DNA from 3 places in the Rahnella inusitata genome. Region 3 is predicted to be linked to each of the others. Evidence: riboswitches for the same ligand, from Rfam matches in the RefSeq annotation. Region 3 holds a riboswitch; each other region holds the start of a gene.
What was found. Region 3 has a riboswitch for thiamine pyrophosphate ahead of thiC (phosphomethylpyrimidine synthase ThiC). Riboswitches for the same ligand answer to the same signal wherever they lie in the genome.

Region 1 (5,244 bases), 430 kb from region 3:
AGCTGGCAAAACACAGCATGAAAATCAGGGCTGCGGCGGGGAAAATCTGACGGCGCAGGGCAGGCCATTCGACAAAACGAAATTGCTGCCACGCATTCATGCCCAGCTGCGCGGCAAGCTGGCGCTGTTCTACAGCGATATTCTCCAGCGCCTGCAACAACAGGCGGGTGGCGAGCGGCAGATTGAAGAAGATGTGCGCCAGCAAAATGCCCTGTAAGCCATAGGGCGAAAAATGATAATCCATACCGAGCCAGCCGCACAGCTGCGCCAGCCAGCCTTGTCTGCCGTAGACGCTGAGAATGCCAAACACGGCCACCAGCACCGGCAGCACCAGCGTCATGGCGCATAAACGAAGTAGTAACTGACGGCCAGGAAAACGGCGGCGGAACAGCGCCCGCGCCAGCAAAATTGCGGGCAGCACCGAGCAGAGCGCCGAAAGCAACGCCTGCCAGAAAGTAAAACGGATCACATGCCAGAGATAGGGATCCTGCCACAGCGAGGCGCCGCTCATCTGCGGCGCGTGACGCCACAGAGAGCCTAACGCCAGCGCGGCAACCAGCAGCATCGCCAGCGATGCCACCGCGCCCGGCCACAGCCAGCGCGGGATCAACGGCTGACTGCGTTCTGCCATGCCTGGATCCATTCTGTGCGGTGAGTGGCGACGTCCTGTGCGCTGTATTGCAGGGATTTCGCGGGTACCGTCAGCTGATTAAAGGCATCGGGCAGCGGTGTGGCGATCACCGGATACATCCAGTTACCGGTCGGTATTACTTTCTGGAAACCGTCGGTAGTGACGAATTTCATAAACTGTTCAGCCAGCTTCGGTTGCTTGCTGTTCGCCAGCTGGCCTGCCACTTCCACCTGCATGTAATGACCTTCGGTGAAATTGGCCGCCGCGTAGTTATCCTTCTTCTCTTCGATGATGTGATACGCCGGAGAGGTGGTGTAACTCAGCACCAGATCGCTTTCGCCTTTGAGGAACAAACCGTAGGCCTCGCTCCAGCCTTTGGTGACGGTGACGGTTTTCTTCGCCAGCTTCTGCCATTCTTGTGGCGCTTTATCGCCATAGACTTTTTGCATCCACAGCATCAGACCCAGACCCGGCGTGCTGGTGCGCGGATCTTCGTAGATCACTTTCCAGTTCTGATCGCTGTTGATCAGTTCATCGAGACTTTTCGGCGGATTCTTCAGTTTGTTTTTGTCGTAGACGAACGCGAAATAGCCGTAGTCGTAAGGCACGAACGTACTGTTATCCCAGCCGCCGGGGACAGCCAGTTTGGCGTCGGTTTTCGGTGCTTTGGCGAAAAGCCCGGTTTGCTCCGCAGCTTGCAACAGGTTGTTATCCAGCCCAAGCACGACGTCCGCTTTGCTGTTTTTGCCTTCCATCCGCAGACGGTTGAGCAAAGACACGCCGTCTTCCAGCGCGACGTATTTCAGTTCGCAGCCGCATTGCGCTTCAAAGGCTTTTTTGATGGCAGGGCCAGGGCCCCAGTCGGCAGAGAAAGAGTCGTAGGTGTATACGGTCAGGACAGGTTTTGCAGCAAATGCAGGTGCAGAAAGTAACAGCAGGCAGGACAATAATTTTTTCAACTTTGCGCTCCAAAAAAATAAAGGGGCAAAGGATTTTGAGTGAGCAAGGCGCAGTCTCAAATCCCTCCGCCGGTATCAACCGGATCAGGTTCGACGGGTCTAAATCTCAGCCAAACTTGCTCGCGGCGTTTACATCGCTGCTTTAACAAGTTGGGCACCCCGTTGAGAACGAATGTCATTCTAGAGATTAACGGCGCGATGCGATAGTCCGATTAACTGTCGGGGGGCGCAAACCAGGCGGATTTGAAGTCAAACCACCCAAGAGTGTTCATGCGTACGCCGCGCATGCTGCGCTGGCCCTGCAACACTAACCAGTGATGGAACAGCGGATGAATATGATGGCTGGCAACCTGTTTCTGGCTCCATTCGGCCATGGAGAATTTACCCGCCTGCCATAACGCGGCGTCTTCGCTCATGTCATTGCTGAAACAGTGCGCGGCCAACGGCAGCTCGAAGAATGTCGCGAACAGAGAGAATTCCAGCGGCAGGGTGAAGTTGGCGCTGCCGAGCCACAAGTCGCTTTTCGCCTCGCCGCGATGCCAGACGGCGTAATCCACAATCTGAATAATCAGCTCGATGCCTTCCGCTGCCAGCAGCGGGCGCAGTGCGTTGCAGATCGCGTGATGCTCCGAATGCTCGCTGTAAAACGTCAGCGTAATGTGCGTCAGCCCTTGCGGTTTTATCGGGCGCGCCTGCGAATCTTTATGATGCCAGCGTGGCAACAGGCCGTAGGCTGGCGACCAGTAGCGCTGGTAAATCGGTTCTGCGGCGTTAAGTAATGCAATCGGGCTGAGCAGTTCACAGAGCCATTCGCGGATTTCATCCTGCTGGCCGACCGGCGAACGCTGATCGAACAGCAAGAAATAGCAGCCTTCCTCCAGACGGCTTTCCAGCTCGCTATTACCTGATTCATCCGCCTGTAACTGGACACCGGAATGGACCAGATCTTCGGTCAGCTCCGGCAGCACCCAGATATTCACTTCATCTATCAGCGCGCGAAAACCGAAATACTCGTCAAACGCGCGGATACGCAGCTGCGTTTTCTGATTGCGCACCACGGCGTAAGGACCGGTGCCGACCGGATGCCGGGCAAAGTCCGGCAGCGACTGCCACTCCTGCGGCAGGATCATGGCGTGAACATTGCCAAACAGCCACGGCAGCCAGCGGTCGGGGGTCAGCAGATGGATATCGATCACATTGGGTGTGGGTGAGGAAACTGACGAGAGATTGCTAAATAACCGGTGAGCCTGTTGCAGGCGGGTAAATGTGGCGATGATATCCGCCATCTCGAGTTCACGGCCATGATGGAAATGGATCGCCGGACGCAGATAAAACCGCCAATGCAGCGGTGTGATTTCCTGCCAGTGATGAGCTAAATCGGCTTCAACTTCCCCTTTTTCCTCATTTATGCGCGTCAGGCCGCTGAAGATTTGCCGGGCGATATGCGTCTCAGAACGACGCAACATGGTGCCGGGCAACAGGTTAAACAGTGGGCGGTAATACAGCACGCGCAGAATATGTTTGCCCTGACGGAAGCTGCGTCCAAGTTGCGATAGCAACATCTGACGCACCTGTGTTTTATCGCCCACCAGTTGAACCAGCTGATCGACTTTATCCTGCTCAACAAGCTCTTCGGCGCGCTGCTGCTGTAGCGCCAGGCCGGTATACAGGAATGTCAGTCTGGAACGTTTGCCGCGCCCGGCTTCGGCATCCCACGCCACCCAGCCCAGTTCCTGCATGGCGTTGAGCAATGAACGCATGTGCCGCCGTGAACAGTTCAGGATCTCGGACAGCGCCTGCAAGGTCGTTTCGGTTTCTTCGCCATGACAGGACTGCCACAACCGGATGAACTGCTGCTGCAAACGCGGTGAGGTCATAAAAGGGGAACTCCAAGGGCGATCTTCATCAATTTATCTTTCCCCATATTACTCCGATACTGTTTCTCAACGAAAGCCTGTTGTGAATACCCGGAGGTCATCATGAAACGCACGTTGAATGCCCGTTTTTATCAGCGTTATTTCTCCGCAATCAGCAGCGCTGCCATTAAACGCAACGCGGCAAAAAATCATGCTGACTGGCTGTCCTGGGTGCCGGTCGATTATCGGATGGATATTCTGTCCGGGCTGACACAGTGGGATATGGAGTCGCTTGACGAAGAACAATACCGTCGAAGGATTTGATAGTCAGACAACAGGCTCGACCCAATTCGATTTTCTGAGTAATGGTGTAATTTCACCAGCCAGTGGGGTAACTCACTGGTTTTTTTATATCCATTTTTCAGAACCCCTCGAAACCCTTTAAAACTTAGCTACACTGGGGGTCTTGTTTGTAAGACTTTCATTTCTCAGGGACGACGTCATGCCAAAACCTCGTATTAATGCCATTTATGTCACCTTTCTGGTGGTGTCCTTGCTGTGTGGTATTGCTGGCGCATTACAGGCACCGACGCTCAGTCTGTTTCTGACCAATGAAGTGAAAGTTCGCCCGCTGTGGGTCGGCTTCTTTTATACCGTCAACGCCATCGCCGGGATTGCGATCAGTTTCCTGCTGGCGAACCGTTCTGATAACAAAGGTGACCGCCGCAAGCTGCTGATCTTTTGCTGCCTGATGGCCATCGGTAACAGTCTGGTCTTTGCGTTCAGCCGCGACTATCTGGTGCTGATCACCGTCGGCGTATTGCTGGCGGCGATCGGGAATGCCTCAATGCCGCAGCTGTTCGCGCTGGCGCGTGAACATGCCGATCGCTCATCGAGCGAAGTGGTGATGTTCAGCTCAATGATGCGTGCGATGCTCTCGCTGGCGTGGGTACTCGGCCCGCCGCTTTCCTTCATGCTGGCGCTGAATTACGGATTTACGCCGATGTACCTGAGCGCCGCCGCGGTGTTTGTCGGCAGCATCCTGATGATCGTGTTCTTCCTGCCGTCGGTACCGCGCGTCGAGCAGCCGGTGGATGAAAAAGTGGTGCCGGTCAGCGCGTGGCGCAATAAAGATGTGCGTCTTCTGTTCTTCGCCTCCCTGCTGATGTGGACCTGCAACATCATGTACGTGATTGATATGCCGCTTTACATCACCAGCGAATTGGGGCTGCCGGAAGGGCTGGCGGGCTTGCTGATGGGGACGGCGGCAGGGCTCGAAATTCCGGCGATGTTGCTGGCGGGTTATCTGGTCAAACGCACCGGTAAGCGCAAGCTGATGCTGTATGCGGTGGCCAGCGGGGTGGTTTTCTACGCCGGACTGGTTTTGTTCCAGTTCAAAGCCGCGCTGATGATCCTCCAGCTGTTTAACGCGATTTTCATCGGTATCGTGGCGGGTATCGGGATGCTCTATTTTCAGGATCTGATGCCGGGTCGTGCGGGTTCAGCGACGACGTTGTTCACCAACAGCATTTCCACTGGCGTTATCTGCGCGGGATTATTGCAAGGCTTTATCGTCGAAAGCTTCGGGCATTATCCGGTGTACTGGGTGGCGACGGGGCTGGCGATTATCGCATTAGGCCTGATGTATAAAGTCAAAGACGTCTGAATGATATGAAAAGAAAAACCCGCGACAGTCGCGGGTTTTTTTATGCTTTCGGGGGTGGAATCAGTTCATAAAGGCAGGCTGATTCTTCTCGTAAGCGGAGATGTTTTCTTCGTGTTGCAGCGTCAGACCGAT
Region 2 (5,244 bases), 1.5 Mb from region 3:
GATGAAGAGAATCAGGACATCGCCAGCTATCTTTATGAAAGGATGTCAGCGAATAAAATCCGCGTGATGCTGCGCCCGCGTAAAGACGAAAAATTCTATCCGCTGAATCCGTTCGACGCCGTGCACTTACAACGGGCGCTGTCCATGTTTCATCAGACTCAACAGGCGCTGGCAGAAACTCAACGCAGCGCCTGATTGATGTCAATAACGCCCTACCACCAGCGGTGAAAATGATGCACCGGGCCGATGCCGTGGCCCACTTCAAGAGAGTCGGCGTGCATCAGCGCATGTTGCAGATATGTCTTGGCTTCGCGCACGGTATCCGCCCAGTTGTTGTGACGCGGGCGCAGTGCCGCCAGCGCCGCAGACAATGTGCAGCCGGTGCCGTGAGTATGGCGGGTATTGACACGCGGCGCGGTAAAACGCTCACGGGAACCGGCCATAAATAGCCAGTCAGGACTTTCTTCATCACTCAGATGACCGCCCTTCATCAACACCGCGCCACACCCCATCGCCAGCAAGGTTTCACCCTGCTCACGCATTTCCGCTTCGCTGGTCGCTATCGCACATTCCAGTAACGCTGCCGCTTCTGGCAGGTTTGGCGTGATGATCGAAACCTGCGGGATCAGCAACCGGCGTACTGCATCCACCGCTTCCGGCAGCAATAACGGATCGCCACTTTTCGCCAGCATGACGGTATCAAGCACCACAAACGGCGGCTGATAGTGCCGGAGCCGTTCCGCGACCGCTTCCACAATCTGGCTGTTTGCCAGCATACCGATTTTTGTGCTGTCGATGCGTACGTCGCTGAGCACAGAATCCAGCTGCGCCGCCACAAATTCCGGTTCGATATTATAAACCGACTGAACGCCGCGGGTGTTTTGCGCCACCAGCGCGGTGATCACGCTGGTGCCGTAAGCGCCGAGCGCCGAGAATGTTTTGAGATCAGCCTGGATCCCGGCACCGCCGCTCGGATCGGTGCCTGCAATGGTCAGCGCATTAATCCGCTTCATGGCTGCGTCTCCCCGTTTAACCACTCCCCGTTCATTACGTACAAATTATCGAGAAACTCTGGCGTAAAGCTGCCCGGCCCTTTGACGGTAGCGCAGGCACGTTCACCGGCGCAGGACATGACGCGACAGGCTGCCGCGACGTTATCGAGCCGGTCGCCCGGCAACGCAATGAAAGCGGCCACCACCGCCGACAGCGCACAGCCGGTGCCGACCACGCGGGTCATCATCGGATGGCCGCCCGGCACCGCCCAACAGCGATCGCCGTCGGTCACATAATCTGTCTCACCGGTGACCGCGACAATCGCGCCGGTTTCATGCGCCAGCTGCTGCGCGGCGGGCAAGGCAGAAAGAGAGTCATCACCGCTGTCGACGCCGCGACCGGACGCACTCAGACGGCTGAGCGCGCGGATTTCCGAGGCGTTGCCGCGAATGGCGGCGGGTTTGAGTTTGATGATGTCGAGACAGAATTCGGTGCGCCAGCCCAGTCCGCCAACGGCCACCGGATCCAGCACCCAGGGTTTTCCGGCCTGATTCACCGCCTGAATAGCCGCCAGCATGGCATCGGCGTGAGGATGCGTCAGCGTACCTACGTTGACCAGTAAGGCATCAGCAACGGCGCTAAACTGCGCCGCTTCGGCAGGATCAACCACCATCGCCGGAGACGCTCCCAGCGCTAGCAAAACATTGGCAGTAAAAGATTGCACCACGTCGTTGGTCAGGCAGTGGACCAGCGGTGATGAATGGCGGAGTTGTTGCAAAGAACCGGCGGCAATCGCACCGGGAAATACGGAAGGTCGGACGTTCATAAGTCTCCCAACCGGCTTTCAGGAAGGCGGCATCGGGAGAGATACCTGACTTCCCTACGCTGGCATAATCCAGATCAGGTAATACGGGTAAAATCTCAGCCTGTCTTTTGCAAGAGCGGCACCCCGAGTCAAGGAAGCATTATTGGTGTGGACGGCAGGAAGATCAATCAGCAATTGATACAAAAAAGCCCTGTCCATTGACAGGGCTGATGAGATAACCGTGATTTACACCGTCGCCGCCACATCTTCCACTACGCCTTCACTGCGTGCCTGCCACAGTTTTATCCAGCGCAGGATGGATGCCACCATAATTACCGCGCCGAGCGCGACCATGATGATAGAAATTGTGCCGTTGAACAGATTAAAACCTTTGGCCAGCGGATTGAAATAGACGTGAGCCACCATCCAGTACGCCGCGTAGTTCACGGTCACGTAGAGATACGCCAGCGGGATCAGGCAGGTCAGCATATAGCGGCGCTTATCCGCCAGACGCAGAATAATGGTCGCGCCGATCATCAGGCCGATTGAAGCCATCAGCTGGTTGGAGACGCCAAACAGCGCCCAGACTGAGTTAATATCGCCGGAGTTCAGCAAATATCCCCACAGCAGGCAGGCGACAATACTGCATGCCACCGCGCCCGGCCACCAGTCAGTGCGTTTCAGCGGCGCCCACAGGTCACCGAAGAAATCCTGCAACAGATAGCGCGCCACACGGGTGCCTGAATCGACCGCTGTCAGGATGAATACCGCCTCGAACATCACCACGAACTGGAAGAAGTAAGAGGACAAATGGCTGAACCACGGGATGCGCGTGAAGATATCTGCCATGCCCACCGCCAGCGTCACGGCACCGCCGGTGCGCCCGCTCAGATCTAAGCCAATTTCCTGGCTAAGCGACGGCAGATTCACCACCTGCATGCCAAGACCGGCAAACACTTCTGGCGCGGAGTTAATCGCAAAATAATCCGCCGGATGCAGCGCGGTGGCGGCAATCAACGCCATCACGCCGACCACGCACTCCGCTAACATCGCCCCAAAACCGACCGGCAAAATGTCACTCCATTTGTCTATTTGCTTGGGCGTGGTGCCGGAACCGATAAATGCGTGGAAACCTGATATCGCGCCACAGGCGATAGTGATTGAGATAAACGGCCAGACCGGACCGGCCAGCACCGGGCCGCCACCGTGGATAAACTGCGTGATCGCCGGGAACTGAATTTCCGGGTTGATGAACACCACGCCGACGATCAGCGCGCCGAACACACCGATTTTCATGAAGCTGGAGAGATAACCGCGCGGCGTCAGTAACATCCATACCGGCAGAGCGGTGGCGAAGAAAGCGTAGACCGGCAGGACCAGACTGACCGTCGAGGCGCGCAGGCTGAGCCATTCGCCAAACGCCGAGGCCTGGATGTACGGCCCGATCACCACGCAGGCCATAATCGCGATAATGCCTGCCCACGAAGCGGCTTTCATACTGCCGGTCAGACGCTCCCACAGGCCGACGCAAATCGCCACCGGGATGGTCATGAAGACGGCAAACGTGCCCCACGGGTTACGCTCAAGGGCATGTACTACCACCATCGACAACCCCGCCATGGTAATGGTGATGATAAATAGCATCGCCAGCCCGGTACACCAGCCAGCTACCGGCCCGAGTTCACGCTTAGCGACTTCCGACAGGGACTTACCCCGGTGTTTCATCGAGGCGAACAACACGACGGTATCGTGTACCGCGCCGCCGACCACGCAACCGATCAGCAGCCATAACATGCCGGGCAGATAACCGTACTGCGCCGCCAGCACCGGGCCGACCAGGGGCCCCGCCGCCGCAATTGCCGCAAAGTGGCTGCCAAAGTTCACCCATTTCTTCGTCGGGACATAGTCTTTCCCGTCTTCCAGTAAATGCGACGGCGTGACCTGAGCATCATCGGCTTTCAGCACTTTACGGACGAAAAACACGCCGTAAAATCGGTAGCAGATGGTCAGGATACACAGAGTCGCGATGACAAAAGTCAGTGCGTGTTGCATCTTGTTGTTCTCCGGATGAGGAATAATCCGGTGCAACGTAGCAAAGCCCTGTAGAAAGCGCGTCCGCTGTTTAGGTCAGCGGCGGCATAGCGATTTAAGCGGCAAAATGCAGGGATGAACGGCGTGCCTCAGAGCCCCAGTTGAGCTTTCAGGGCTTTCAGATAGCGACGGCTGACCGGTACGCGCACCTGGTTTTTCATCACCAACTCCGCCAGCCCGCTGTCGTCAAAACGAATTTCCCGCAGATGGCTTATGTTGATCAAAAACTGCCGGTGGCAACGCAGCAGCTGCGTCCGATTTTCCAGGGTGCGCAGTGTCAGTTCTGTAAAACATTCACTGCCATCGGCGCGGTTTACGAAGACGCCGCTGACGCGCGAACTGACAAAAATCACCTCGTCGAAGGAAAGCAGATAAATGCGGTTCTGGCCGCAGCAGGGGATCAGCGCCAGATCCGGTTCTCCGGCCATCAGCGCGGTGATATTTTGTTCCGGCAGATGCTTACGCAGACGACATAGGGTTTTCTCCAGCCGCGATGCCTGTACCGGCTTGAGCAGATAATCAAAAACGTTCTCTTCGAACGCCTGCAGGGCATATTCGTCATAGGCGGTGAGAAATACGATGTGCGGCATACGCTCAGCGTCGATCATCCCGACCAGCTCCAGCCCGCTGATGCGCGGCATATGGATATCGAGAAACACCACGTCGGGTTGCAGCCGGTTGATAGCTCCCAGCGCTTCCACGGCGTTTTCACACTCGCCGATCACGCTGATATCCGCCCTATCCTGCAACAGAAAACGCAGATTTTCACGCGCCAGTGGCTCGTCATCAACAATCAATATTTTCAGCATGCTGACTCCTTAACGGCAACCGTAAAATGACACGGGTAAACTGTTCCGGTTCGCATTCCACATGCAGACCAAATTCTTCGCCGTAGCGCCCGCGCAGACGACGATCGACCAGACTCATGCCCAGTCCCTTTCCGCCAGCCGACGGCGCATACAGCCCGGCGTTATCTTCGACGGTCAGCACCAGACAATCGCCCTGCCCGATGGCGGAAAGATGAATGTGCCCGGCGCCCAGCAGCTGCGACGTCCCGTGCTTGATGGCGTTCTCCACCAGCGGTTGCAGCATAAAAGCGGGTAAAAACAGCTGTTGCAGTGCGTCGGGGAAATCAAACGTCACGCTGAGACGGTCGCTGAACCGCGCGCGTTCGATATGCAGATAGGCTTCCACGTGCTCAATTTCATCGGCCAGCGTCACCACCTCCTGGGGCCGTTTGAGATTTTTGCGAAAGAAGGTGGAGAGATGCTGGACCAGTTCGCCCGCCTGCTGGCTGTCGCGGCGGATCACCGCCACCAGGGTATTCAGCGCGTTAAACAGAAAGTGAGGATTCA
Region 3 (5,244 bases):
GAAATGGTCATAACCCGGTGCAATGTCGGTGGTCAGCGGCCCCAGCGTGTAAAACGGCGCTTCGTGGCAATGCTCGAGTTCTTCGGTCATGTTGCGGCGGATCATCTGCATCGGCACATGCCCCGGCCCTTCGATCATCACCTGCACATCATATTCCCACGCGATTTTGGTCAGTTCGCCCAGCGTGTGCAGCTCTGCAAATTGTGCTTCGTCGTTGGCGTCCTGAATCGAGCCAGGCCGCAGGCCGTCACCCAGCGAGAGTGAAACATCGTAAGCTGCGCAGATTTCACAAATCTCGCGGAAATTCTCGTAGAGGAAACTTTCACGATGATGCGAAAGACACCATTTGGCCATGATCGATCCGCCGCGAGAGACGATACCGGTCAGACGTTTGGCGGTCATCGGCACATAGCGCAGCAACACACCGGCGTGAATAGTGAAGTAATCGACGCCCTGCTCGGCCTGTTCCAGCAGCGTATCGCGGAACATTTCCCAGTTCAGATCTTCTGCGACGCCGTTTACTTTCTCCAGCGCCTGATAAATTGGCACCGTGCCGATGGGCACCGGGCTGTTACGCAGGATCCATTCGCGGGTTTCGTGGATATAGCGGCCGGTGGAGAGATCCATCACCGTGTCCGCCCCCCAGCGCGTTGACCAGACCAGCTTCTCGACTTCTTCTTCGATGGACGACGTTACCGCTGAATTGCCGATATTGGCGTTCACTTTCACCAGAAAGTTTCGCCCGATAATCATTGGCTCCGATTCCGGATGGTTGATATTGGCCGGGATAATGGCGCGACCGGCGGCGACTTCCTGACGTACGAATTCAGCCGTGATATTGGCGGGCAGATGCGCGCCGAAACTTTCACCCGGATGTTGCTGGCGCAGAACTTCACCCCGGATCCGTTCGCGTCCCATATTTTCGCGGATGGCGATGAACTCCATTTCTGGCGTAATTATCCCCTGGCGCGCGTAGTGCAGTTGCGTGACGTTTTTTCCCGCTTTCGCTTTACGCGGGCGCGGCAGAAGTTCGAAGCGCAAATGATCTAAACCTTCGTCGGCCAGACGTTGCTGGGTAAAACCGGAGCTGACCTGCGGAAGTTCTTCGGTGTCTGCCCGTTCAGCTATCCAGCTGGCGCGGCATTTTGCCAGACCGGCATGGACGTCAATAGAGGCTTCAGGGTCACCGTAAGGTCCGGCTGTTTCATACACCGGAATCGCTTCGTTTTCTTCATATTGCGGGGTGTCTTTGCCGCCGCCGACCAGTGTCGGGCTGAGCTGGATTTCACGCATGGGAACGCGGATATCTGTGCGCTCGCCTTGCAGATAGATTCGGCGGGAGTTGGGAAATGCTTCGCCCTGCAGACTGTCGATAAATGACTGAGCCTGTGCGCGCTGTTCGCGGCGGTTGGTGGGTTTCTTTTCAGAGGTAACGGATTTTTGGGTACTCGACATAGCAAATTCCTCGTGTTCTACGAATAGAAAAAACGTGATGGAAAATTGCTTGTCTGGAGGTTTACGGCAGGAGTAAAAATGGGCGGTTTAGCGCAGGCGGCCGTTTTCAGGCTGATGCCAAATCGCGCTAAACGCATAACATTACTCTTGTTCCCTTCGCGGGTACTAACCCGATCAGGTTCCGCGGATCCCGAATTAACGGTCTCAGCCTGGCGTAATTTCGTGAGGAAATTATGCGCTAGGCACTCCGACAAGAAGCCTCAATATAGGAGGCCGTTTTGAAAACTACAACTAAAACTACACCCTGTGCAGGGTTTATTCCTGAGACCGGTTACGCCGGTCTGGCCAGATGATCATCATTGGCGGGCGGTAATGGCGCGCCATTAACAGGATCAAAGGCCAGAATAATCAATTGATCTTCCAGCTGAAAACGCGCATCCAACGCTTCACCTATATCGGATAATGCATAATGGAAGGCAAATGCATTGTCATCATCAATATCATTTTCTGTGTAACTGTCATGGAAAGCCATGATAGCTTCAGTATTGAGCTCCAGAGCGGGGTATATTTTGGACGCCTGAGATTTGACTGAGCTGTCTGCGCTGGCGACTTCATCGATTATGCGTTGATAAAGATGGAAATGGCCGGCAGAAAGGTAGTCCACCAGGTTGTGGCAAAAGTTATCCAACGCTTTTTCATTCAGCGGAGTATGTTTTTCTTTATTGGGTTTCAGGCCGACCAGTGTGCAGTATGAAACCAGCAATTCTTTGCGCGCGTGCAGCCATTGGTCGACTAACTCATTACTGCCACCAACGCGTTGGGTCAGTCTTTCCAGACGATTTAGCATGGTTGACTCCGTGAGCGGTAAAAAAGTAATCCGTTTTGGAAGGGTTACTAATATGTAAATATCTGTCTCAGATTGTCAGTCTCAACGAGGTTATGCAACAACAATTATGGAATTACAGATCACAGAGCAACATAACGGCTGGTGGGTTATCAGCCACGAAGGCAAGCTGTGGCTGCCTGAAGGTGAACTGCCGTTTGGCAGCGCGACGCAGTTCTCTCTGACCGGCAAAACCGCGCGGCAGATTGGCGAGTGGCAGGGTGAACCTGTCTGGCTGGTGCGTCAGGCGATGCACAACCATATGGTCTCGGCGCGTCAGTTACTCGATAAAGATCGCGGATTATTTCAGCTGGTCGGTCGCGGTGTGCAACTGGCTGAATTTTATCGTTCTCACAAGTTTTGTGGTTATTGCGGCCATGAAATGCAAGTCAGTAAAACTGAATGGGCTGCGCTCTGCGGACACTGCCGTGAACGTTATTATCCGCAGATTGCGCCGTGCATTATCGTCGCTATCCGCCGTGGTGATGAAATTTTGCTGGCGCAGCATGTCCGCCACCGCAACGGTATTCACACCGTGCTGGCCGGTTTTGTCGAAGTAGGCGAAACGCTTGAGGAGACCGTGGCACGTGAAGTGATGGAAGAGAGCAACGTTCGTGTGAAAAATGTGCGCTACGTCAGTTCGCAGCCGTGGCCTTTCCCGAATTCTCTGATGATGGCCTTTATGGCTGACTATGACAGCGGCGATATTCGTCATGATCCTAAAGAGCTGCTGAACGCGGGCTGGTATCGTTATGACGCACTGCCCATGTTACCGCCGCCGGGCACCATTGCGCGCAGGCTTATCGAAGACACTGTGGCGCTCTGCCGCGCGGCGAGCGATGAAGACGACGTGTAGCGCAAGTGTTGCGTGATAGAATACCGTCAGATTATTGCCGTGCCGCCCGAATATTGAAGGAAAGAACCAGAATGAATGAGTTGAAAAACGACCGCTACCTGCGCGCCCTGTTACGTCAGCCGGTGGATATCACACCCGTATGGATGATGCGTCAGGCTGGCCGCTATTTGCCGGAATACAAAGAAACCCGCGCCGTGGCCGGTGATTTTATGTCGCTGTGCAAGAATGCTGAATTGGCCTGCGAAGTGACGCTGCAGCCACTGCGCCGTTATCCGCTGGATGCCGCGATTTTGTTCTCTGACATCCTGACCATTCCGGATGCGATGGGGCTGGGGTTGTATTTCGAAGCCGGTGAGGGCCCTCGTTTTTCTTCTCCGCTGACTAACCGTGCTGACGTCGAAAAGCTGCCAGTTCCCGATCCGGAAATGGAACTGGGTTACGTGATGAACGCGGTTCGCACCATCCGTAAAAACCTTAAAGGTGAAGTGCCGCTTATCGGTTTCTCCGGGAGCCCGTGGACGCTGGCAACGTATATGGTTGAAGGCGGCAGCAGTAAAGCGTTCACCAAAATCAAAAAGATGATGTATGCCGAACCGGCAACCATGCATCTGTTGCTGGATAAAGTCGCCGACAGCGTGATCTTGTATCTCAACGCCCAAATTAAAGCAGGCGCGCAGTCCGTGATGATTTTCGACACCTGGGGCGGCGTGCTGACGCCACGCGATTACCGCGAATTCTCCCTGAACTACATGCATAAAATCGTCGATGGCCTGATCCGTGAAAACGAAGGACGTCGCGTGCCGGTCACGCTGTTCACCAAAGGTGGCGGGCAGTGGCTGGAAGCGATGGCTGCGACCGGTTGTGATGCACTCGGTCTTGACTGGACGACTGACATTGCTGACGCGCGTCGTCGCGTGGGCGATAAAGTGGCGATTCAGGGCAATATGGATCCCTCCATGCTGTACGCCTCTCCGGTGCGTATTGAGCAGGAAGTAGAAACCATTTTGGCAGGCTTCGGTAAAGGCAACGGCCACGTGTTTAATCTCGGTCATGGCATTCATCAGGATGTGCCGCCAGAAAACGCCGGTGCCTTCGTGGAAGCGGTGCACAGCCTGTCCCGCCAGTATCACGAGTAAGACTGAAAGATGATCGATACGCGCGCGTTACGTGAAGAGCAGCGGATCCTTGCAGATCGCATCACATTGCAAGATCCGCCTGATTTCCCCACTCCGACGTTGATTGCCGGTGTGGACGTTGGCTTTGAGCAGGGCGGCGACGTCACGCGCGCCGCGGTGGCAGTTCTGCGCTATCCCTCGCTTGAGCTGGTGGAATACCAGATTGCCCGCGTACCTACCGTGATGCCCTATATTCCCGGTTTTCTCTCCTTCCGCGAACTTCCCGCGCTGTTACAGGCCTGGCAGCAGCTCACGTCGCGCCCTGACTTAGTGCTGGTCGACGGGCAGGGGATTGCGCATCCGCGCCGTCTGGGCGTCGCCAGTCATTTTGGTCTGATGATCGACGTGCCGACCATCGGTGTGGCAAAAAGCCGGTTATGCGGCCAGTTTTTGCCTCTCGGTGAGGAGCTCTACAGCCAGCAGGCGTTGTATGAGGGTGATGAACAGATTGGCTGGGTGTGGCGCAGTAAGCTACGCTGTAATCCACTGTTCATTTCGCCAGGCAATCGCATCAGCATGGAATCGGCGCTGTATTGGGTCGAACATTGTATGCGGCAATATCGTTTGCCGGAGCCAACGCGTTGGGCGGATGCCGTCGCGTCAAATCGGCCAGCTTTCCAACGCTGGCAACGGTTGAGTGATGATCTTTAGGAATCAAGGAATAGGGATATTGATTTATTTCAGGTAAACTCCCGCGCAGAAAAGTTAACGAGATCAACTCATGTTACGTAATCCAATTCATTTACGTCTCGAAAAGCTGGAAAGCTGGCAACACGTGACGTTTATGGCGAGCTTGTGTGAACGCATGTACCCGAACTACCAGGCCTTCTGCCTGGAAACCGGGTTTGGCGAGCCGCAGGTTTACCGCCGCATCC

Region 1: another riboswitch for thiamine pyrophosphate. It lies ahead of thiB (thiamine ABC transporter substrate binding subunit); the one in region 3 lies ahead of thiC (phosphomethylpyrimidine synthase ThiC).
Region 2: another riboswitch for thiamine pyrophosphate. It lies ahead of thiM (hydroxyethylthiazole kinase); the one in region 3 lies ahead of thiC (phosphomethylpyrimidine synthase ThiC).

The regions. Positions count from the first base shown of each region.
Region 1 covers NZ_CP065024.1:4,340,986-4,346,229, reverse strand. Annotated here, with positions in the region: gene thiP (thiamine/thiamine pyrophosphate ABC transporter permease ThiP) at 1-631, opposite strand, end outside; gene thiB (thiamine ABC transporter substrate binding subunit) at 607-1,590, opposite strand; TPP riboswitch at 1,634-1,762, opposite strand; gene sgrR (HTH-type transcriptional regulator SgrR) at 1,803-3,467, opposite strand; gene sgrT (glucose uptake inhibitor SgrT) at 3,570-3,770, shown strand; gene I2123_RS20315 (MFS transporter) at 3,949-5,112, shown strand; gene leuD (3-isopropylmalate dehydratase small subunit) at 5,173-5,244, opposite strand, start outside.
Region 2 covers NZ_CP065024.1:1,549,903-1,555,146, reverse strand. Annotated here, with positions in the region: gene I2123_RS07325 (hypothetical protein) at 1-195, shown strand, start outside; gene thiD (bifunctional hydroxymethylpyrimidine kinase/phosphomethylpyrimidine kinase) at 213-1,013, opposite strand; gene thiM (hydroxyethylthiazole kinase) at 1,010-1,819, opposite strand; TPP riboswitch at 1,854-1,955, opposite strand; gene I2123_RS07310 (carbon starvation CstA family protein) at 2,045-3,850, opposite strand; gene btsR (two-component system response regulator BtsR) at 3,979-4,698, opposite strand; gene I2123_RS07300 (sensor histidine kinase) at 4,676-5,244, opposite strand, start outside.
Region 3 covers NZ_CP065024.1:61,715-66,958, reverse strand. Annotated here, with positions in the region: gene thiC (phosphomethylpyrimidine synthase ThiC) at 1-1,455, opposite strand, end outside; TPP riboswitch at 1,590-1,715, opposite strand; gene rsd (sigma D regulator) at 1,787-2,302, opposite strand; gene nudC (NAD(+) diphosphatase) at 2,409-3,194, shown strand; gene hemE (uroporphyrinogen decarboxylase) at 3,266-4,330, shown strand; gene nfi (deoxyribonuclease V) at 4,340-5,020, shown strand; gene I2123_RS00265 (YjaG family protein) at 5,091-5,244, shown strand, end outside.